One region of the Virgibacillus alimentarius genome, then DNA from elsewhere that is predicted to be linked to it. Evidence: a T-box and tRNA genes for the amino acid it is inferred to sense, from the RefSeq annotation. Region 1 holds a T-box; the other holds one or more tRNA genes.

Region 1 (12,184 bases):
TTGTTTGTAAGACTACAAGAAGGAGACTTGGAAGCAAGAGAAGAACTAGTAAATGGAAATTTACGTCTTGTATTAAGTGTTATTAAGCGATTCAATAACCGTGGTGAATACGTAGATGATTTGTTTCAAGTAGGTTGTATTGGTTTAATGAAATCGATAGATAATTTTGATTTAAGTCATAATGTTCGCTTTTCAACCTATGCTGTACCTATGATCATAGGAGAGATTCGAAGGTATTTAAGGGACAATAATCCAATTAGAGTATCGAGGTCACTGCGAGATATTGCCTACAAAGCATTGCAAGTCAGAGAAAAGTTGGTGAATAAAACATCAAAAGAACCGACACCAATGGAAATTGCTGAAGAAATGGGTATTCCTCATGCTGATATTGTTTTTGCTATGGATGCTATCCAAGATCCCGTTTCTTTATTTGAGCCTATTTATAATGATGGGGGAGACCCGATTTATGTGATGGATCAAATAAGTGATGACAAAGATAGTGAAGAAACATGGGATGATAAACTTTCGTTGAAACAAGGGATGCATCAACTAAATGCTAGGGAAAAAATGATATTAAATAAGCGATTTTTCCAAGGAAAAACACAAATGGAAGTTGCGGAAGAAATAGGAATATCGCAAGCACAAGTATCAAGGCTTGAAAAGTCTGCCATCCATCAAATGAATAAAGAAATGTTTGAATAAAAAAAGAAAATAATATGATTAAGTGGAAATAGAAAAGACAGACACTGGTTCCTTATATTAGTGTCTGTCTTTTTTTTATTGTATTATGTTCGTTTACTGCATATAGATAAAATAAGGTAGGTGAATGGGTTGATAAAATTATCTGAGCTGCAAACAAAAGAAATTATCGTGATTGAAGATGGGAGACGTTTAGGGCATATTTATGATCTTGAAATAGATCCAGACAGTGGAAAGATAACTGCAATCATCATTGTCGTCCGAGATAAAAGAAGTGGTTTATTTGGAAAATCGGATGAGCTAATCATTCACTGGGAGAAAATTATAACAATTGGTTCGGATGTCATTCTTGTAAAAGAAGTAAAAGAGCCAACATTGTATCCGGAATCAAACTTTCCTGACTGAAAAAGAAGGAGGTACAACCCAAATATGCTAAAATAGTACATGAATCAGTCAGGAGGTTTCAATATGGAGAAAGAAGCTTTTTACCATTCTAATCAATCTTTTTTACATATAGCACAGTGGCAGAATATCCATTCAAAATTACAAGTTGGTTTTACAACAAGAAATGGGGGAGTCAGCAGCTCTCCCTATGAATCGTTTAATTTTGGTTTCCATGTTGATGATTGGCGGCCTTATGTTATCAAGAACAGGCAACGATTAGCTGAAAACTTATCTTTTCCATTAGAAAACTGGGTTTCTGGGGAACAAGTTCACGATACAAATATAAAAATAATTGGGGAACAAGATAAAGGCAAAGGAGCCACAACGAACCAAACTTCCATCAAAGGAATAGATGGGTTAATCACCAATCAAACAGGGATATTATGTACAGCTTTTTATGCAGATTGCGCTCCTCTCTATTTTTTTGACCCTGTAACAGAATATATTGGTATCGCACATGCAGGTTGGAGGGGAACGACAAATAAAATTGCTCAAAAAATGGTAGATACATTACGTTCCCTCGGTGTAAACGCTTCGAATCTGCTTGCAGCAATTGGACCATGTATATCGCAGGAATATTATGAAATAGATAGTCGGGTAATGCATAAGATAGATCCACAATATCGGCAAAATGCAATTAAGTCCAAAGGAAATAATCGTTATTTATTAAATTTAAAGCAGCTAAATGTAGATATCCTTTTGCAATCTGGGGTTTTACGTAATAATATAGATGTAACACAATATTGCACATTTCGAGATAATAGTCTATTTTATTCCCACCGCCGGGAGAATGGAAAAACAGGTCGAATGTTAGGTTACATAGGTTACTTGAAAGAGTAAGTGATTATGAAACAGGGAGAGATAAAAGGAATGGAAGTAGAAACAAATCTTAAACATATCCGTCGTAATATGGAACAGGCTTGTGAAAAAGTCAATCGTAATTTAGATGAAATTACCCTAATTGCAGTAACGAAATATGTTACAATAGAACGAACAGAAGAAGCAATAAAGGCGGGAATTACAAATCTTGGTGAAAATCGTCAAGAAGGGTTCTTGGAGAAATATGAACATATACAAGATAACGTCCAATGGCACTTTATCGGTACATTGCAATCAAGAAAGGTGAAGAGTGTAGCTGACAAAGTAGACGTTATTCATTCGTTAGATCGTACGTCACTTGCAAAGGAAATCAATAAACGAACAAATGAGTTGAAGGATTGTTTTGTTCAAGTCAATGTTAGTGGGGAAGAATCAAAGCACGGTCTGTCTCCAAAGGATGTTTTATCCTTTGTGAAAGAAATGGAAAAGTTCGAGAACATCCGAATTGTCGGTTTAATGACGATGGCCCCGCATATCGATGATGAACAAGAGCTAAGAGCAACATTTAGAAGGTTAGCACAGTTAAGAGACATGGTAAAAGAAGAAAAATTAACACACGCACCTTGTGAGTATTTATCAATGGGAATGAGTAATGATTACACAATAGCTATTGAAGAAGGTGCCACACATATACGTATTGGTTCAAAATTAGTTGGATCAGAATAATTGTGAGGTGTAACCATGAGTATCAAAAATAAGATTAAGACATTCTTTACAATGGATGATGAATATGAATATATGGAAGAAACAGAAGAGATAGATGCGATGGACAAGCCAGCGGGACAAAGCAAAACCCAGAGCCCGAATAAGGTCGTCAACTTGACGAGTATGCAGCACCCTACTTCGAAGGTAGTGCTTTGTGAACCGCGAACATACAATGAAGCACAAGAAATTGCAGATAATATTGTTGGCCGTCGTGCTGTTGTTATAAATCTGCAGCGAGTTGACCATCAACAAGCCAAGCGAATTGTTGATTTTCTCAGTGGCACTGTTTATGCTGTCAATGGCGATATACAAAAACTGGGTTCGGAGACATTTTTATGTACACCTGATAACGTTAATGTATCGGGTTCTATCTCGGAATCATTGGCCAGCAGTGAAGATGAATTTCAAAAAGGATGGTAGTAGAAGATGATGCAGCTATACAATGTACTCTATTTTGCACTAGAAATATACAGTTTTGCGTTAATTGTATATATTCTCATGTCTTGGTTTCCAGGGGCCCGAGAATCGGCTTTTGGTGAATTTTTGACTAAAATCTGTGAACCTTATTTAGAACCTTTCAGAAGAATTATTCCACCTCTTGGAATGATTGATATATCGCCCATCGTAGCCATATTTGTCCTGTTTTTTGCCAGGTCCTATGGATTACCGGTGCTATTCGATATGCTGATGGGCTGGTTTTAACAATGAGTATTTATCAACATTTTCGCAAGGAAGAACAACCTTTTATTGATCAAGTTTTATCCTGGAGGGAACATGTAGAAAGAACGTTTCAGATGAAATTAACAGATTTCTTGGATCCTCGCGAGCAGCAAATAATCGAGGCGATTATAGGTCCTTCAAATGATGAACTGCAAGTGCAGTCCTATGGTGGAGGGAGGCACTCAGAAAGAAAACGTGTCATCATTGCCCCGTATTATGAAGATGTAACAGCTGCGTCTTTTAATCTTACACTTTTAGAAGGAAAGTACGCAGAAAAATTCGTCTCTTTATCACACCCAGATGTTATGGGGGCGTTTTTGTCCTTGGGAATTGAACGGAAAAAACTTGGTGATATTTTTGTTGAAAATGGGATGATACAAATTGTTGTAGCAAGTGAAATCGCTCCATATGTAAGTGTGAATTTAACCAATGTGAAAAATTCGAGCATCAATCTTGATTCAAAAGATTTATCTCATTTAATCGAAAGAGAGCTAGAGTGGATTGAATCTGATAAAACAGTGTCTTCTTTGCGCCTAGATGCTATTGTAAAGGCAATCTATCATTTATCACGGAAAGAGGCCGCAGATTTTATTGAAAAAAAGCTCGTAAAAGTAAATTTCAAAATTGTAGAAGACGGAAAAATGAATCTTGAGTCTGGAGATATGATTTCTCTTCGCGGCAGAGGCCGAAGCAAACTCCTTCATATAAATGGGAGAACGAAAAAAAATAAGCTTAAAATCACTACCGCCCTTTTAAAATAACTGAAGTGGGTTGAAGGATTTCACCATTTTTTGTCGAATAAAAACGTGTAGATTAATTCTAATGAAGTAGAAGGAGGTGGCCAGTGTGCCATTAACACCGCTAGATATCCATAATAAAGAGTTTACAAGGAGTTTTCGCGGATATGACGAAGACGAGGTTAACGAATTTTTAGATCAGGTCATTAAAGATTACGAACTTTCAATTAGGGAAACAAACGATTTAAAAGAAAAAGTGGCTCAATTAGAGGAAAGGCTTAGTCATTTTACGAATATCGAAGAAACCTTAAATAAATCGATTTTGGTCGCTCAGGAAACGGCCGAGGAAGTAAAGGGAAATGCGACCAAGGAATCGAAACTCATTATTAAAGAGGCTGAAAAAAATGCGGATCGAATTATAAATGAAGCATTGAGTAAATCAAGACGAATCGCTATGGATGTAGAAGAATTAAAAAAACAAGCAAAAGTGTTCCGAACACGTTTAAGGATGTTGGTTGAAGCTCAGTTAGATGTAATTAGTACAAATGATTGGGAAGATTTATTTGATACAGAAATAAGCGATGAATTAGAAGAAGCGGGGAATAAATAATAATTGATAAAACTTGACGTTCACTGCAAATTTACATATAATTCATACTAAAAAACTATATTTAAATAAATACAATGATGGAGACAGTATAAAGGTATGATCTGAAAAGCGAGTCAGGAAACGGTGAAAGCCTGATGCAGAGAAACTTTTAGAATATCACTCTGGAGTAGTCGTTCGAAATCAGTAGAAATGGCCGTCCTATTCACGTTACGAGTATAGAGTGAATTTAAAACGTTATTTTAAATTTATAAGGGTGGTACCGCGAGTCTTCTCGTCCCTTTTTAGGGATGTTGAGGACTTTTTATATTTATATAATATATATGGATAAAATTAAAGGAGGAAAGCAAGATGGAATACAAAGATACACTAGTTATGCCTAAGACTAAATTTCCAATGCGCGGAAATTTGCCAAATAAAGAACCAGTTCGCAGACAGCAATGGGAAGAGAATAACATCTATGAAAAGGTTCAAAACAAAACAAAAGGAAGACCAATATTTATCCTGCATGATGGTCCTCCATATGCTAATGGTGATTTACACATTGGGCATGCTCTAAACAAAATTCTGAAGGATTTCATTGTTCGTTATAAATCAATGACTGGTTTTCATGCTCCTTATGTACCTGGATGGGATACACATGGGCTTCCAATAGAAACAGCTTTGACAAAAAAGAAAAAAATAGATCGTAAGAAATTAGACATTGTTGAATTTAGAAAAATGTGTACAGAATATGCAATGGACCAATTAGATAATCAGCGCACCCAGTTTAAACAATTAGGTGTTCGTGGAGACTGGGATAATCCTTATATAACATTGACAAAAAATTATGAAGCAGCTCAAATAAGAGTGTTTGGAGAAATGGCCAAAAAAGGTTATATTTACAAAGGCTTAAAACCAGTATATTGGTCACCTTCTTCTGAATCTGCATTAGCTGAAGCAGAAATTGAATATCATGATAAACGTTCTCCTTCTGTTTATATTTCATTTGAAGTAACAGATGGAAAAGAGCTTCTTGAAGGTGGAGAAAAGTTTGTTATCTGGACAACTACGCCGTGGACAATACCGGCAAATCTAGGAATTAGTCTGCACCCGGAATTTGAATATGCTGTTGTAAATGCAGGGCAAGATAAATATATAGTTGCACATGACTTGTTAGAAACGGTTTCGGAAGAATTGGGATGGGATAATCCTGAAGTACTTAAAACGTTTAAAGGAAAAGAGGCAGAACAAATCATCACCAAGCATCCGCTCTATGATCGTGATTCGATTATTATGTTAGGTGATCATGTTACGATGGAAGCGGGAACTGGTTGTGTTCATACTGCACCGGGTCACGGGGAAGATGATTTTTATGTAGCACAAAAATACGGAATCAAAGCATTATGTCCAGTCGATGAGAAAGGTGTTCTAACAGAAGAAGCTCCTGGATTTGAAGGGCTTTTCTATGATAAAGCGAATAAATTAATCACAGAAAAGCTGGATGAAGTTGGTGCGTTATTAGATTTAAAATTCATTACACATTCTTATCCACATGACTGGCGTACAAAGAAACCAACTATTTTCCGTGCGACATCTCAATGGTTCGCCTCGATTAAAGATTTTCGTCAGGATATTTTAAAAGAAATAAAAGAAATTAACTGGTATCCGCATTGGGGAGAAACGCGATTATATAATATGGTTAGAGACCGCGAGGATTGGTGTATCTCTCGTCAGCGTACTTGGGGTGTTCCTATCCCAGTATTTTATGGTGAAGATAAAACACCTATTATCACAGATGAAACAATTGAACATGTTTCTAAATTATTTAAAGAACATGGTTCCAATATATGGTTTGAATGGGAAGTGAAAGATTTATTGCCAAAAGGGTTCAAATCAGAACATAGTCCAAATGGTACGTTTACAAAAGAAACAGACATTATGGATGTGTGGTTCGATTCTGGTTCTTCTCATGAGGCCGTATTACTAGAAAAAGAAGATCATCGCCGTCCTGCAGATGTTTATTTAGAAGGAAGTGACCAATATCGCGGTTGGTTTAACTCTTCTTTATCAACAGCTGTTGCAGTGACTGGAAAAGCTCCATATAAAACTATCATTAGCCATGGGTTTGTATTGGATGGCGATGGAAGAAAAATGAGTAAATCATTAGGAAATATTATGCAGCCAAACAAAGTATTAAAGCAGCTTGGGGCAGATATTCTACGTTTATGGGTAGCTTCTGTTGATTATCAGGCTGATGTTAGAATTTCAAATGATATATTAAAACAAGTTTCAGAAACTTACCGTAAAATCAGAAATACCGTTCGATTTATGCTTGCGAATACAGCTGATTTTGATCCGAAAAAAGACAAAATCAACGAAGCGGATTTAGCAGAAGTAGATCGATACATGCTTCATTGCTTGCAAAACTTAGTATCAAAAGTACGTGAAGGCTATGACAAATATGAGTTTTCAACTGTTTATCACGAAGTTCATAATTTCTGTGCCAATGAATTAAGCTCTTTCTATTTGGACTTTGCTAAAGATATTTTATATATTGAAGCGGAAGATAGCAGCCGTCGCCGAAGCATTCAAACAGTCTATCACGAGATTTTAATTACTATAACAAAATTACTCGCACCAATTATTCCACATACAGCAGAAGAGATATGGGAATATATCCCAGGTGTGGAAGAAGAAAGTGTACAGTTAACAGATGTTCCAGAAGCACGGGAAGTTGCTGGCTTTGAAAACCAATTAGAAAAATGGGCTCAAATCATGCATGTTCGGGATGATGTTTTAAAAGCACTTGAAGAAGCGAGAAATGAAAAAGTTATAGGAAAATCATTAGAAGCGGAATTAACGATCATTCCAAAAGATGAAAAAACAAAAGAAATATTAACAAACATTCAAAACTTGCATCAATTGTTTATCGTATCAAGATTAAATATCAGTGATGCAAATGATCGTGCAAAATCCTATCAATATGTTGACATCCTAGTCGAAAAACATCCTGGTGAAAAGTGTGAACGTTGCTGGATATCTTCGGAAACAGTTGGAGATGATAAAGACTACCCAGAGTTATGTACACGCTGTGCAACGATCGTTAAAGACCATTATTCAGAAGCTTAAACATCTATAAAAATATCCCTCTCATCATAGAGGGATATTTTTGGCTAAACGAGCACTTTTTTATTTCTTGTGGTAAAATGCTTGGGAAGAGTTTGTTAAGAATCGGAGGACAGGGTATGTACTGGTATTATGTGATTACGATTGCTATCATTGGCATTGATCAATTGTCTAAGTGGATGGTTGTGAAAAATATGGAAATATATGATCAAATTACTGTGATCGAAAACTTTTTTTATCTGACGTCTCACCGCAATACAGGTGCAGCATGGGGAATATTAGAGGGGAAAATGAATTTCTTTTATATTATAACGGTCATTGTTGTTATCGGTGTTATTTTTTATTTACATAAATATGGAAAGGAAAACAAATTATTGGCTGTTTCGCTCAGCTTTGTTTTAGGTGGTGCGATCGGGAACTTTATCGATCGAATTCTTCACAAAGAAGTTGTAGACTTTCTGGATTTTATTATTTTTAACTATGATTATCCTATTTTTAATATAGCTGACTCAGCATTAGTTGTTGGTGTAATTTTGCTCTTAATTTTTACTTTTATGGATGAAAGAAAGGAAAGGGTACATCATGACACAACAAAATTATAAAGTATTACCTGAACAGCATCACATGAGAATAGATAAGCTACTGGCGGTCATTAATCCAGAATATTCACGTTCTCAAATCCAGTCATGGATTTCTCAAAAATTCGTAACAGTAAATGAAAAAGTGGTAAAACCTAATTACAAATGCGCTGAAGGAGATAAATTAAAATGGAAAGTCCCCGAAAAAGAGAGCTTTTCCGTTGAAGGGGAGGATATCTCCCTTTCTATTTTATTTGAGGATGAGGATCTATTAGTTGTTAATAAACCTGCTGGAATGGTTGTACACCCCTCTTTAGGACACCAAAGGGGAACCCTTGTGAACGCATTGCTTTTTCATTGTGACCATCTTTCAGAATTAAATGGAATAGAACGGGCAGGAATAGTCCATCGTATTGATAAAGATACAAGTGGTTTGTTAATCGTAGCTAAAAATGAAGCAACGCATATTCATTTGGCCGAGCAGCTAGTAGCGAAAAAAGTAGAAAGAATTTATGAAGCTATTGTTCATGGTGTTATTGATCATGAAAATGGATTAGTTGATGCACCAATTGGAAGGGATCCTAAAGATAGGCAAAAAATGGGAATTGTTGACCAAGGCAAACCGGCAATTACTCACTTTCATGTACTTAAGCGTTTTAAGAATTTCACACATATTAAATGTCAACTAGAAACGGGAAGGACACATCAAATCCGTGTGCATATGAAATATATCGGACATCCATTAGCAGGAGATCCCAAATATGGTCCTCGAAAAACTTTTGATATTGGAGGACAAGCTCTGCATGCAAGAAGTATAGGCTTTACTCATCCAACAACAAAGGAATGGATGCATTTTAAAGCAGAAGCTCCATCCAAATTCCAGGAGCTGTTGACTCAATTAGAAAAAATGTATTGACAAATAGAGACATGTTTGACATAATTAATAAAGAAATGAAATGATCCTTTAATTCTAGTCCTGTGAGGCTAAAAAGGAAACGGCGTTCATATGTAGAAATACATATGTCTAAATACCTTTTTTCCTCTTGGAAAAAAGGTATTTTTTTGAACCGATTCCTAAGTTTGAGGTGAAATGAATGAAGAAGAAAACTGAAATCCTTGATCAGCCAGCAATTAATCGGGCATTAACACGAATTGCACATGAAATTCTTGAGAAAAACAAAGGGGGAGAAAACCTTTTATTAGTAGGAATAAAAACAAGAGGCGTTCCGATCTCAAGGAGAGTTCAAGAAAAAATTAAACAAATAGAAAATATTACGGTACCAATCGGAGAACTAGATATTACTTTATATCGAGATGATTTACAACGAGTAACTGAGAATGAGGATCCAGAGTTAATAGAAACAAATATTGAAGAAGATCCTACAGGAAAGAAAGTAATCCTAGTTGACGATGTATTGTATACTGGACGCACAGTTAGAGCTGCGATGGATGCTGTGATGGATATAGGAAGACCATCGCAAATGCAACTGGCAGTCCTTATTGACAGGGGGCATCGGGAATTGCCAATTCGGGCCGATTATGTTGGTAAAAACACCCCGACATCTGAAAAAGAAATTATCGGTGTTCAATTAATCGAAATAGACGATCGGGATGAAGTTTCTTTGTACGAAAATTAAATCGTATGACCTTTAATTAAATCCAGAGAGGTTTAAAAGGTTGCCAAGATACGTGTTAACACTATACGTATACCTCTTTGCGACCTTTGCAAAGAGGTTTTTTAATGGATTAAATAAGAACAACACGAAGATTGCGTGAAACCTGGGCAAGACTAAACCAACTTTTGGAGGGATACCAATGCGACATTTTATATCGGTCAATCAGCTAAGTAAGGAAAACATCATCTCATTAATAGAAACTGCTGAAAAATTTAAACAAGAGCAATACTACATTAATCAACAAATATTTGCGGCTAATTTATTTTTCGAACCGAGCACGAGAACAAAAATGAGCTTTATCGTAGCACAAAAGAAATTAGGTTTAGAAGAGCTGGATTTTCATAGTGAAACATCTAGCGTGCAAAAAGGGGAGTCGCTTTACGATACAGCTAGAACATTTGAATCGATTGGTGCACAACTGCTTGTTGTTCGGCATCCTGCAGATAATTGGATTAACGAAATAAATGCTAATGTTAATATACCGATTATTAATGGGGGCTCTGGTAAGGAAGAACATCCAACACAATGTATGCTAGACCTCCTAACAATATATCAGGAGTTCGGTTATTTTGAGGGCTTAAATATCGTTATAGCCGGCGATATTAAACATAGTAGAGTCGCAAGGTCCAATGCAAATGCATTAAAAAAACTTGGTGTTAATGTGTATCTATGTGCAGCACCAAACTTTGAAGACAATACATTAGATTTTCCTTATGTTACTATGGATGAAGCAGTAGAGCTTTGTGATGCGTTAATGCTTTTAAGAATACAGCATGAAAGACATAAGAGTTCAAGTGGTAATACGTATCATTACTTGGAAAATTTTGGTTTAACGAAAGAACGGGAAAGAAGAATGAAATCTCATGCAATCATTTTACATCCTGCACCAGTCAATCGTGGGGTTGAAATGGATACAGATTTAGTAGAATGTGATCGGTCTAGAATCTTTAAGCAAATGACAAATGGTGTCTACATGAGAATGGCAATCATTATAAAACTATTACAAGAATGGGGGATACTTCATGAGCATGCTATTGAAAAACGCCAAACAATTACTGCCTAACAATGAAGTGAAAGCCTGTGACGTATTTATCGATAAAGGAAAGATTAAACAAATTGGAGAAAATTTATCAATAGATTCAGAAGAAGTAATCGACTGCGGTGGTCAATTACTTCTACCAGGTTTTATTGATGTGCATATCCATTTGCGCGAGCCGGGTGGAGAACATAAAGAAACAATCAAAACTGGCACACGAGCTGCTGCAAAAGGAGGCTTTACAACAGTTTGTGCGATGCCAAATACTTCTCCAGTTCCGGATAATCAAGATACGTTAAACAAGCTGCACGAGAAAATTAAAACAGACGCCTTTGTACGTGTTTTACCATATGCAGCAATTACTAAAAATTTACAGGGAGAAACATTAACGAATATAACGGAACTATCTCAAGCAGGTGCATTTGCATTTACCGATGATGGTGTAGGAGTACAGACGGCTGATTATATGCTACGCGCTATGAAAGAGGCAGCTAGTAATAATAAAGCGATTGTAGCCCATTGTGAAGACAATTCGATTGTTTATGGCGGTGTTGTTCATGACGGTGAAATAAGTGAACGTTTAAATCTACCTGGCCTTCCGTCTCTGAGTGAATCAGTACAAATTGCGCGTGATGTTTTATTAGCAGAAGCTGCAGGGTGCCATTATCATGTCTGTCATGTTAGTACGAAGGAATCGGTACGTGTAATTCGTGATGCAAAAAAAGCAGGAATTCATGTGACAGCTGAAGTAACCCCGCATCATCTCTTATTAAATGAACAAGACATCATAACAGATGATCCAAATTTCAAAATGAATCCACCACTCAGGGGCAAAGAAGATCAAGAAGCATTATTAGCCGGGTTACTTGACGGGACAATTGATTTTATTGCAACAGATCATGCGCCACATGCTCAGGAAGAAAAAGAAATTGGTTTCTTGCATGCTCCTTTTGGAATTGTAGGGTTAGAAACAGCGTTTCCTTTACTCTATACAC
Region 2 (12,184 bases), on a different contig from region 1:
CCAGACCACCATAAGACGTGAATAAATCATTCGTTTTGACAATATAGTAAAAAAACTAATGTTTTACTTTTTTCAATAAAAATTTACATGAATGTCTATTTTATAATGGTTCTTCCCTTCATTTTATGTTATAACTTAATAAGGAATGACTAAAATGGAGGTTAAATAATGATTTATGTAATTTTGACATTAGTAATAGTCGCTATTGTGTTATTTATTTTATCTTTTTTTATGAAAGATAGGTTTGATGAGATGGAAAGTCAATTAGAACAAATCTCTATTTCAACAATGCAAGATACATATCAATTAAAAAAGAAAATCAAAGTTTTAGAAGAGGAACTTCTCTCTGATGATATTTCTCTAGATAACTATTCCAAAAATAAATAAGCAATTAGCTATATGAAAGCATATTAATATTCATTGAGGGGATATACATGAAACAACCTATTCGTTATTTTGCTATAGGATTATTTACAGCGGCTGCAATTTTATTACTGGCATTCTATAAATTTGATACATCAAAGGCAAACTTAGATAATCTATCAACCGATGAAATGATTGAAGCCATAAAAACTGATGGGTATCACGTTGTTACAGAAGATGAATATATCACACTATCTGTAAATGATGAACAAGATAACAGCAAAAACAGTAGTTCTAAGCAAAAAGAAAAAAACCAAACAAATTCTAAAAAGAAAAATAAGGCAGAGAAAAATGGTAACAAAAAAGAGAATGATGAAACGCAAACAGAATCAGAAACTTTTACAATTAACATAGAGTCTGGGATGTTACCTTCAGAAATCAGCGAGACTTTAGCTGAAAATAATATTATTAAAGATGCAACTAAATTTGATCAATACTTAGAGAAAAACGATTACAGCCAACAAATTCAGCTAGGAAAACATAAATTGAATAATAAAATGAGTAGAGAAGAAATTGCAGAAGAACTTACGAAATAGCAGTAATTAATAAAAATCCTAAACTTTTGTTTAGGATTTTTCCTTTTTAATTATTCTCTTTTTTACTTTTCTTATCTCGTTCCTCTTTAAGGTCAAAATATTCATCTAAAATCTTCTCTCCAATTAAATTGTTAATTGGATGTTGTCCACTTACATTCCCCGTATTAGGTACAACGACAGCAAAAGCTACTTCAGGTTCGTCAAATGGTGCATATCCGACTAATGTCAGATTTTCCGTCTCAGCTAGTTTTTTCCCATCCTCGTACACTTCGTGCTGTGCAGTACCCGTTTTACCAGCAGGATCGTAATCTTTTCCTGAAAAATAGGATGAAGCTGTGCCTCCAGTTTCCTGGAAGGCTTTACGAAATCCTTCCTGAATTCGATTAAGATTTTCATCCTTAATCCCAATTTTATTTAGTACCTTCGTATTAATACTTTTTTGAATAGGGCCAGTCCCCTCACCTTCAGAATCAGGGTCTCGAATTTCTTTCACGAAATGAGGACGTACTCTGTAGCCATCTGACGCAATTGTTGAAATATATTGTGCTAATTGCATTGTTGTGTACGTATCATATTGGCCAATTGAAAAGTCGAGTAAATTAGGTGGTGTTTGTCCTACATACCCAGTCGCTTCATAAGGAAAGTCGACTCCTGTTGAAACCCCTAAGCCAAATTGGTGAAAATAATTCCTTATCTCTTGAACGGATTCAGGATTAAATTGAATTGATTTTCCACGTTGATAATCATATTCCCCACCCATGCGCATAGCGATATAAAACATGTATACGTTTGAAGACCGTTTTAAAGCATTTATATCATTAATGGATCCTAAGTTAGAGACAGAACTTTTTTCTGGTGTACCTGCTATCTTGATTGGGGCATCGTAAAATGTTTGACCAGGTGAAATAACATCTGATTGATATCCCGCTGCTATTGTTGCCCCTTTAATAGACGATCCGGGTCGATGTGCCTCATATAATGCTTTATAGGCTGCATTTTCAAACTTGCCTTCCTCACGGTCATAATGCTGGCCGGACACTGCTAATAATTCGCCAGTTTGAGGATTAATGACAACAGCGAATGCATCGTTCAAAAATCGGTTTGCATGCGGGTGTTTTTGAATTGCTGTTTTCAGCTCTTTTTTTACAATTTTATCTACGCGTTTTTGCAGTTCCATGTCGATAGTTAAAACTAAATCTTTCCCGCGCTGTCCTTCTACAATAACCTCGGAATCAATTACTTGTCCAGATTTCGTTGTTGTATATTGCACTTGCTCTTTTCTGCCACGTAAAACTTCCTCATATTGTTCTTCCAAACCACTTTTACCAACACGATCATTTCTACTATAACCTCGTGTTAGGAAATAATCGATTTTTTCCGCAGGGAGTCCCTCTTCTTGCGATGTAATCGATCCTAGAAGTGATTTAAAGCTATCCTTAAATGGATAGGAACGATTCCAGTCGGTTGTAGCATTAACTCCAGGAAGTTGGTCTAAATGTTCTGCAACACGTGCATATTCTTTCGGAGTAACATCTTCGTTTTTAATTATTTGTGGAGTTAGGGAATATGCTTTATCCAACTCTTTTTTAATGACCATTACCTCAAGTTCTTGTTTTGTAAAATCACTAATTTCTTTCTCTGTTATCCGGTCTAAAATCGTATCGTATTGTTCTGCATTACTCATTTCATTTGCTTCTTCTTCAGAAAGGCGTTTATCTGCTTCTTTTTTATTTTTTAAATACCAATACTCTTTTTTGTTGCGTTCAGTTAAGCCATCGATTCGCTCTTTACTGTCCATCGATATATATTCCGCTAATTTTTCCGCTACTTTTAATTTATCTTCAGCCTGTGTACCTTTTGCTGGTGTATAAGTTATTGAATATAAAGGTTTATTGTCTACGATTACATTTTGATTTCGATCAACAATTAATCCACGAGGCACAGGAATTTTGGTTGTATCTTTAATTGTACGGTCAATTTCTTCCTGAAACCCTTCGCCATGTAGTATTTGAACAACTCCCAATTGAAGAATTAAGCCACAGAATAGTAGAAACACGATAAAAAAGATGATATTTAAACGGAAAGGAAGTTGTGGTCTTTTTTTTCTTTTTTTATTTTTCACTATTTATTCCCCTCATTTTGTCTAAAGCTATATAAATCCTTTCCTATTATAGCATTTAATTTATGAAATTCTAACTCATTTAACGATTTTTTTCATCAGTTATTCGATCTTTTATCATGATTTCTTTTTCTGGGGAGCTAGTCAAATATATATTTTTTACAAATAAATAAATAAAAAGATGACCTGAACCAAAAATCATTAACAATATAGGAATTGCCAGTTCAGAAGAGAAATTGATAACAGTCAGAAGAAAAATACTAATGGATATTACTCTCCCGATATTCACAAAAAATTCTCTGACAACGATATATTCAACACGTAAATCTTTTGCATCCCGCGCCTTACCGATTACATCATAAGTTAATGATACATACGGTACACTGATAATTGGATAGGCAATACCAATTATAATCGCATATATAAGCAATTTGGTATAACTAATTTGAAATAAAATGATATAAAGTGAAAAGTACAGCATGGCAGCTCCAATTAATATAGCTAACTTCCTTCGGGCGGGTTTAATGAATTTCGTTGCAATAAAATAAAATACTAATGATAAACCAGATAAAAGTAAATTAAACATACCCAAGGCAAATTCACTTTTGGTCACTAAAAATACCCAGATTGTGATAACAAATAGGAAAATCCCTTCCCTTAAACCTTGGAAAATATGGGCATATAAAATTCGGTTCCAATTTTTATTATGGTGCCTTTCTCTTAAAATTTTTTTAAATTGAAAGCTTCCTTCTGCTTGACGCCGTTTTAAAAAGAAGCTACAGGCTACAGCACAGATAAACAAAATAAAAGAAATCGTAAATATTGTCGTATACCCTGTATTATCTGACATTTTCGCAATGATAAACCCAGCAATTAACGGGCCAACCATTCCTCCAAAAGATTGCAAGACACCTAGGAATCCATTAAAAAAATCACGTGTATCTGGTTCGGTAATTTCAAATGTTAAAACATCAAAAGCAAGCCAGTAAAATCCATAACCGATACCGAGCAGGCTCCCGAGTATGAAATTATAAGTAGCTGCCTTTTCTCCAATGATTAATACACTCATAAAAAATACAGATAAGAAAATAACCCCTAGTCTTAATACAATAATACGATCAATTTTTTTTGCAGTCTTTCCTGCCAAAATGAAAGTAATAGGTTGAAACAGGTATATAGCTAGGTTATAAACAGCGATAGTAATATAGTCACCCGCTTGTTTCCATAAATAAACATTTACAAAAGTGTTAGAAAGAAAAAGCCCTAACGAATAGAGCCCTCCAATAATTAACAAAAAAATTAAATCACGATCAATATCCATTTTTTCTGATAAAAAACTAAGTTTTTTTTGCATATCTCAAGGCTCCTTTTTCTCTTTAAATAGTGTGAGCAAATCGGCATGAGATATACAAAAAGCCCTCACAAAAAAATTTATATAAAGCCAATATAGCTGTTTTTGCATAAAAAAATACGAGGATATTTCCTCGTATTTTTAAACTCATTCTTATTTAGCATTGTTATAATTCTTGGCTACCTCATCCCAATTTACTACATTCCAGAATGCAGAAACATATTCAGGACGTCTGTTTTGATAGTTTAGGTAGTATGCATGCTCCCAAACATCTAACCCCAATATAGGCGTTTTCCCTTCCATTAAAGGACTATCTTGATTAGGAGTACTCATTACTTCTAGTTCACCATTATTAACTACTAACCATGCCCATCCAGAACCAAAACGTTTTTTTGCAGCTGTTTCGAATTCTTCTTTAAATTTATCAATGCTTCCGAATTTACCATTAATTTTATCAGCAAGTTCTCCTGATGGATTTCCTCCACCGTTTGGTGATAGAACTTTCCAGAAAAGACTGTGGTTAGCATGTCCACCACCGTTATTTCGTACTGCAGTACGGATGTTTTCAGGTACATTCTCTAAATTGCTTATAAGGTCTTCTAACGATTTAGATTGAAGGGTTTCATTACCTTCTAAAGCACCATTTAGGTTTGTAACATAAGTATTATGATGCTTTGTATGGTGAATGTTCATTGTTTCCTTGTCGATTGTTGGTTCTAAAGCATCGTATGCATAAGGTAGTTCAGGTAATTCAAATTTAGCCATGATTAAATTTCCTCCTTCAAAATTATTCTAAAGTAAAAGGATATATTATTCACCTTTACTTATCAAGAGTACCAAAGCGTTTCAACTCATGCAAATATTTTGCATTCTCTTGAAGTCCTTGATTAATGTAAGTTGGATGAAAGATGATCTACGCTTTCACATACTTTTTCTAGCAATAAAATAAACAATGAAATTTCAGAAAAATTACCCTCAAAAAAAACAAGCATTTTTGCTTGTTACGTCATTTAGTGGTGGCTCGGGACGGAATCGAACCGCCGACACAAGGATTTTCAGTCCTTTGCTCTACCGACTGAGCTACCGAGCCATTATTTCTATTTATCTTAGCAAGTTTATGTATGGAGGAGGAAGAGGGATTCGAACCCCCGCGGGCTTTGACACCCCTTTCGGTTTTCAAGACCGACCCCTTCAGCCAGACTTGGGTATTCCTCCGTATAATGGTGGACCCTGCAGGATTCGAACCTGCGACCGATCGGTTATGAGCCGATAGCTCTAACCAACTGAGCTAAGGGTCCTTAATAAAATATTTTACTAATGTAATGGGGCGACCGGTGGGAATCGAACCCACGAATGCCGGAGCCACAATCCGGTGCGTTGACCGCTTCGCCACGACCGCCAAATGAAGTAGATTGGTAGCGGCGGAGGGGATCGAACCCACGACCTTACGGGTATGAACCGTACGCTCTCGCCAGCTGAGCTACACCGCCAAATAAGGCTCCACAGGTAGGATTCGAACCTACGACCGATCGGTTAACAGCCGATAGCTCTACCGCTGAGCTACTGTGGAATGATTTTAGTATCTATTAACAATCGTTCTTTTTCCCTGGCATCTACATGTTTATTTACAGTTAATTGGTTCTTCAAGGTTACTTATAACTAGATCGGTAAAGTTTAACAAGTAATTAGTTAATCAAATTTACATTTTCTCTATGAGATAATGTCTTTATATTTTTTGATATTGGTTAGGCACGAAATATAATTTATCATGTTCGACACGATCTGTCAATTATTTTCTTGAAATATTTTTTAAAATATTTTTTTAAATAATTAGTATGTATTGTTGTCTTTAGAAACAACAATACATACTATAGCACTTTCTTATATAGTTTTCAATACTAAAATTCAATTATTTTCTTAAATACATAAATGATGCGATTTAATCCAGTACCTCTTCTGCTATATTTACTGCATGGTCACCAATTCTTTCTAAATTACTTAATATATCGACAAAAACAATGCCTGCTGAACCGTTACATTTTCCTTCATTCATGCGAATAATATGTTTTTTACGATAATTTCTCTCCATTTTATCTATTTGATCTTCTTTTTGTGCAACAGCAAGCGCTTCTTCTCTATCCATTGTCTCAAGAGCTTTAACGGCCTGCTTTACGGTTAAAATCGTTAAGTCAAACATATCATTCAGGTCTTCTTGTGCCTGTTCTGTAATATTAACTTTGTTTGAAATTTTATAATCAATCAGTTCAACGATATTTTCGAAATGATCCCCAATTCGTTCAATATCGCGAACGGTGTCCATAAGTGAAGTGTGTTTTGCACTTTCTAATTCTGTCATTGTTCCACTGGAAATGCTTATCAAATAATCCGTTATTTCCCGATCGAGGTTATTTAAAGCTCCCTCAACTTGAACAGCCATCTCCGAATATTTTTGCTGTTGCGTTGTTAAATATAAATTCGTCTCCTCGAGGCCTTTGTATGCGTATTCGCCCATGCGAACAATTTCGGATTTTGCTTGATCTAACGCTAGGGTCGATGATTGTTGAATAAATATAGGATCCAAATGCTTTGGCTTATACTCAATTATTGTATCTTCACCCGGTATAATTTTTGTAACTATCCATGCAAGTATACCAATAAAAGGAAATTGAATAACTGTATTGGCCATATTAAAACTTCCATGTGCAAATGCAATTGTCATTTCCGGATTTAAATTTAATTGGCCTTGTAAATAGCTCACGAACGTTGTAAATAAACTTAGAAAAATTAAAAAGATAGCTGCACCCATTAAATTAAAAATAACATGTGTAAATGCAGCTCTTTTTGCTGCAACTGTCGCACCAAGTGATGCTAAAATGGCTGTTATAGTGGTTCCTAAGTTATCTCCCATCAAAACGGGTATAGCTGCTTTTAGTTCTATTGCTCCTTCAGCAAACAACCCTTGGAGTATACCAATTGTTGCACTAGAACTTTGTACAATTAATGTGAAAACAGTACCAATAACAACACCTAGTATTGAATTATCACTCATACTGACCGTGAGTTCATGGAATGCTTCTAAACTGCGCAGCGGTTCCATACCAGCACTCATTAAATCCAACCCAAAAAATAATGCACCAAACCCAAAAATAGTTTGTCCAATGGCATTCACTTTTTGATTTTTAAAGAAAAATAGTAAAAAACATCCTACAGCAATTATTGGTAAAGCGTATTCCCCGATATCCAGGCCTATAATAAACGCAGTTATGGTGGTACCAATATTTGCCCCCATAATAACGCCTATCGCTTGTCTTAAAGTCATAAAACCAGCATTAACTAGGCCTACAGTTAACACAGTAGTACCTGAACTACTTTGTATAAGAACAGTAACAATAATTCCAGCTAATACACCCAAAAAAGGATTACTTGTAAATTTGTCAAGAATATCTCTTAACCGATCTCCCGCAGATTGCTGCAATCCATCTCCCATGTATTTAATGCCTAATAGAAAAATACCTAAACCGCCAATAAATTCAAACAGCATAGCTTGTACATCGATTTCCAATGGTTAAACCTTCCCTTCACTTTCTGTCAGATTATGTCGTATACCATTCCATTATTAATAAATAACTTTATTTTGTAAAGTATCTTCGCAAATACTTTACATTAAATTTACAAATCACAAATGATACTTAAATTAGTTTTTTAACTTGACTTGTTTAATATGTTTGATATGTTGGCTGTAAAAAAACGCAATGAACGAAAGTGATCATTCATTGCGTTTTTTTATTTTATAATTGCTTCACCAAAATTTTTGTACCATCAACTTCTATTACTTGTATTTCATTATTTTTGGGGATCCATTGTCCATTTGAAATGGCACTGTAATCCTTATCATTAATCCGAATTGTTCCTACAGGTCGTAGGTCATTTAGTGTAATTCCCTTTTCTCCGAGTAGCTGATTATAATCAGCGTTTAAAGAATTATAGCCAGCCTCCTTCGTTAATCTGTCTTTCAACATAATTTTATTCCACATCTCCCGTTTCTTAAAGATTTTCAAGAAAATGAAGGAAGTTCCCGCTCCTATTAAAACACCACAAATGGCATATATCCCAGCAGTAAATGTAGGAGAAGCTAATGCAACAGAGGTTAACATTACAACTAATCCAATTGCTGCAAGTGTTCCGTCATTTAATACTTTTCCATCAATGATAATTAGTAATAAACCGATAAAATAAATAATAAGCATAAGAACAAAGGATTGAGTTTGAAGAAATACTGAAAAATAAACAGTGATAAACCCTATCCCTAATATTGCAAATCCTCCACGCATATTAACAAGAATTTCTCCTATTAAAAATAGTGTACCAAGTCCTGTAAAAAGTAATGCCAACCAATCTGATGAAAGAAAAAATTCCACGATTTTACCACCTTTTAAAATAATTTTTTGGTGATTTTTTAATTAAGGAGTTTAAATATGGAGTTTAAAAGGATATGTATCATTTTATTTCTTTTCTTATTTATTATGAGTATCTATAAAGATTTAACAACAGGAATCATAAAAAATACGCTAGATACAAAAATTGATACAGAAATTACAGAAAAAGCTAATATTCGTACTGCAAAAATTAAAGTATATCCCGGAGATACAGTATTATCAATAGTTGAGCAAATAAATAACAATCATCACCAAACACCAAATATTGACATTGAGCAAATTATCATTGATTTTAAAAAAATAAACCCTGATGCGGATCCATATAAACTAGAAATTTTTAAATATTATTATTTTCCCTTGTACCATAATAACATATAAATGGAAAGAGGCCGATAATAATCAGCCTCTTTCTCTACACGAATGGAATAACAAAAAGCGTAATTAAAATTGATATTACACCCGCAGCTATAGCTGTATTTCCTAATGCATCTGCACCACGACTTCTGGAAATAAAACCTAAAATAATCCCAGCGCCGCCTAAAATGATTGGCATCATAAAAAAGGATATGACTGATAAAGCGATACCAATCCATCCATAAACACTGTTTACTTCTGTATCGTTATCTTCTTCATCTACACGAAGCTGCTTATCAAAATCATCAGCACTAATTTCTTCTGCTACTTCTTCATCATTTCTTCTGCTTTCAGGGGTGACAGCAGGCGGTTCAGTTAAATTAGAAGATACCAGATCATCGTTTGACTTTTCCATTTCCTTTGTATGATCATGTTCATCCATAATGCTAATACCTCCTTTTGCTGTTTGAGGTGCATGTATAGTTTATGATTACTTTCTAATTATCATTTATGTTACATTTTACCAAGATTACTTCGGTTGGTTATTTTTACTTTCAATTGGTTAATTTTTAAGCATTGTTGCATATAGTAAAGAGAATAAGTTAAGGAGAATGATAAATATATGTCTAATTTTTTAAAAAGTTTAATCATAAAAAAGTTAGAGAACCTTACGGCTGATGAATTATTATATTATGCTAAGCAATATGGATTTTCCGTTACTGAAAAGGAAGCAAAGGATATTACGACTTATGTGAAAACTCATCCTATAAACCCCTTTGATGAGAATGAACGTATTAAAATGCTTCAAGCCTTAACGCAAATAACAAACGCTGAAACTGCAAAGAAAGCACAAAAAATATTTAATGAGCTGGTACATTCTCAAGGTTTAGGTCATCTTTTTTATTAATTTAAAATATCAAAAAAGGAATGAGGCCCTTGGGAGCGTCATTCCTTCATTTTTACTGGCTAATAATTTCATTTTTTAAATCAGGTTTGAACTCTCCTTTTTTTATCATTTCGATTTCAAACTTGTAAGGAGGTTTTTTATTCTTTTTGTCTTCCCCTACATATGGTGTCTCTAATATTTTCGGAAGTTCTTTTAGTTGTGGATGATGTACAATATAGTGCAGAGCTTCAAAGCCAATGTAACCAAAACCAATGTTTTCATGTCGGTCTTTTTGTGCACCTTGTTCATTTTTACTGTCATTAACATGAATTACCTTGAGACGATCAATTCCAATAATTTTATCAAATTGATTCAACACCCCATCAAAATCGTTAATAACATCATATCCGGCATCATGAATATGGCAGGTATCTAAGCATACAGAAAGTTTTTCATTATGGTTAACGCCATCTATAATGGATGCGATTTCTTCAAAACGTCTACCAATTTCTGTTCCCTTTCCAGCCATCGTTTCAAGTGCGATTTGTACATTGCTCTGATCATCTAATACCTCATTGAGCCCTTCTACAATTTTTGCTATACCTTTTTCAACTCCCGCTCCAACATGTGCTCCTGGGTGAAGAACTATTTGTTTAGCACCAAGTGCCTCCGTCCGTTCGATTTCATTGCGTAAAAATGTGACACCTAAATCAAACGTTTCACTTTTAACGGTGTTTGCAATATTTATAATATATGGTGCATGAACAACAATATTATTCATGCCTTTCTCATCCATATGAGCTTTTCCTTTTTCAATATTCAGTTCTTCAATTGGTTTTCTGCGGGTATTTTGAGGTGCTCCCGTATATATCATAAATGTATTTGCGCCGTAAGAGGCCGCTTCTTCACTCGATCCTAATAACATTTTTTTCCCGCTCATTGATACATGAGAACCTAAAAAAACCATTCTTTGCCCTCTCCTATCTTATTTGTGTTTTCTTTTTTATCTCTTTTTTTTGGGGTTCGATTTTTTTTGTAATTGTTTTTTGATTGCATCATGCTGTTTTTTCATTTTCTTTTTGTAACCGGGTTTTACTTTTTTTGCCTTTTGTACTCTTCTCCATGCTTCTTTCTCTATGTTTGTAGTTGTTTTTGTTCGCAGGTTCCGTTCATTCCAAGCTTTTGCTTCTACCCACTGTCCATTTTTGATATCAGTATATATAAATGGTAAACCCTTTTGTTCTAACTTTTTAATTAAATTTAAATCTGAATCATTGTAAAGGTTTATAGCAGTTCCTTCCATTCCTGCTCTTGCAGTTCTTCCAACACGATGGATATAAAAGTCTTCTTCTTTGGGAAGCTGGGCATTAATAACATGACTGACCCCTTTTATATCAATTCCCCTTGAAGCCAAATCAGTTGAGACAATATATTGATAACGCAGGTTTTGAATGTCTTTTAACGTACGTTTCCTATTTCTGGGAGATAAACCACCGTGTATAAGTCCTACATTTAATCCTCTTTCTTGTAGGTCAGCCTCCAATTGATTTGCTTTATCTTTACCGTTAGTAAAAATTATAGCTAAATAAGGGTTTACTACTTTCGAAAACTCCTTAATAACATCTGCTTCATTTCGATGTTTTAATGCAATCAAATAATGCTTCATTGTCTCAGGAGATAACTGATCCTTTATTTTAACATGTATAGGATTTTTTAGATACTTTTTGAAAAAATGCTCTAGTCTTTGCGGAATTGTTGCTGAGAAGACAAGCAGTTGTATATCTTCTTTTGATCGAGTTAACAACCGATCTACGTCACTGAGAAATCCCAAATCTAACATTAAATCTGCCTCATCAACAACAAAGGATTGAGCAGTATAAATTGATACTGCTCCGTTTTTAATTAAGTCAAGTATCCTTCCAGGAGTTCCAACTATAATATGTGGCGGTTGTTTTAGCTTTTCAGCCATCTTTTCTCGGTCCGTCCCACCAACCAAAAGTTTAGATATCCATTTGCCGTCTTTATTGGCATAGTGCGTAATTTTCTTAACTTCCTCATAAATCTGCGTAGCAAGTTCAC

What was found. A T-box is a leader RNA that pairs with one kind of tRNA and senses whether it is charged. The one in region 1 lies ahead of ileS (isoleucine--tRNA ligase), so its partner is inferred to be a tRNA-Ile.
Region 2: it has a tRNA-Ile gene. The T-box ahead of ileS (isoleucine--tRNA ligase) is inferred to sense a tRNA for this amino acid. The anticodon was not compared.

The regions. Positions count from the first base shown of each region.
Region 1 is NZ_JAGIKX010000001.1:50,781-62,964, forward strand. Features, by position in the region: gene sigG (RNA polymerase sporulation sigma factor SigG) at 1-702, shown strand, start outside; gene J2Z81_RS00265 (YlmC/YmxH family sporulation protein) at 832-1,104, shown strand; gene pgeF (peptidoglycan editing factor PgeF) at 1,168-1,983, shown strand; gene J2Z81_RS00275 (YggS family pyridoxal phosphate-dependent enzyme) at 2,014-2,688, shown strand; gene J2Z81_RS00280 (cell division protein SepF) at 2,704-3,147, shown strand; gene J2Z81_RS00285 (YggT family protein) at 3,154-3,429, shown strand; gene J2Z81_RS00290 (YlmH family RNA-binding protein) at 3,432-4,208, shown strand; gene J2Z81_RS00295 (DivIVA domain-containing protein) at 4,294-4,794, shown strand; T-box leader at 4,860-5,076, shown strand; gene ileS (isoleucine--tRNA ligase) at 5,143-7,902, shown strand; gene lspA (signal peptidase II) at 8,019-8,501, shown strand; gene J2Z81_RS00310 (RluA family pseudouridine synthase) at 8,482-9,393, shown strand; gene pyrR (bifunctional pyr operon transcriptional regulator/uracil phosphoribosyltransferase PyrR) at 9,572-10,114, shown strand; gene J2Z81_RS00320 (aspartate carbamoyltransferase catalytic subunit) at 10,293-11,216, shown strand; gene J2Z81_RS00325 (dihydroorotase) at 11,176-12,184, shown strand, end outside.
Region 2 is NZ_JAGIKX010000002.1:27,803-39,986, forward strand. Features, by position in the region: gene J2Z81_RS02250 (hypothetical protein) at 169-387, shown strand; gene J2Z81_RS15740 (endolytic transglycosylase MltG) at 435-959, shown strand; gene J2Z81_RS02260 (peptidoglycan D,D-transpeptidase FtsI family protein) at 1,006-3,081, opposite strand; gene J2Z81_RS02265 (MFS transporter) at 3,161-4,432, opposite strand; gene J2Z81_RS02270 (superoxide dismutase) at 4,583-5,194, opposite strand; tRNA gene J2Z81_RS02275 (tRNA-Phe) at 5,444-5,519, opposite strand; tRNA gene J2Z81_RS02280 (tRNA-Ser) at 5,552-5,644, opposite strand; tRNA gene J2Z81_RS02285 (tRNA-Ile) at 5,651-5,727, opposite strand; tRNA gene J2Z81_RS02290 (tRNA-His) at 5,753-5,828, opposite strand; tRNA gene J2Z81_RS02295 (tRNA-Met) at 5,843-5,919, opposite strand; tRNA gene J2Z81_RS02300 (tRNA-Asn) at 5,928-5,999, opposite strand; gene J2Z81_RS02305 (Na/Pi cotransporter family protein) at 6,369-7,991, opposite strand; gene J2Z81_RS02310 (NfeD family protein) at 8,218-8,847, opposite strand; gene J2Z81_RS02315 (hypothetical protein) at 8,905-9,243, shown strand; gene J2Z81_RS02320 (MATE family efflux transporter) at 9,278-9,661, opposite strand; gene J2Z81_RS02325 (DUF2624 domain-containing protein) at 9,842-10,126, shown strand; gene J2Z81_RS02330 (deoxyribonuclease IV) at 10,179-11,072, opposite strand; gene J2Z81_RS02335 (DEAD/DEAH box helicase) at 11,109-12,184, opposite strand, start outside.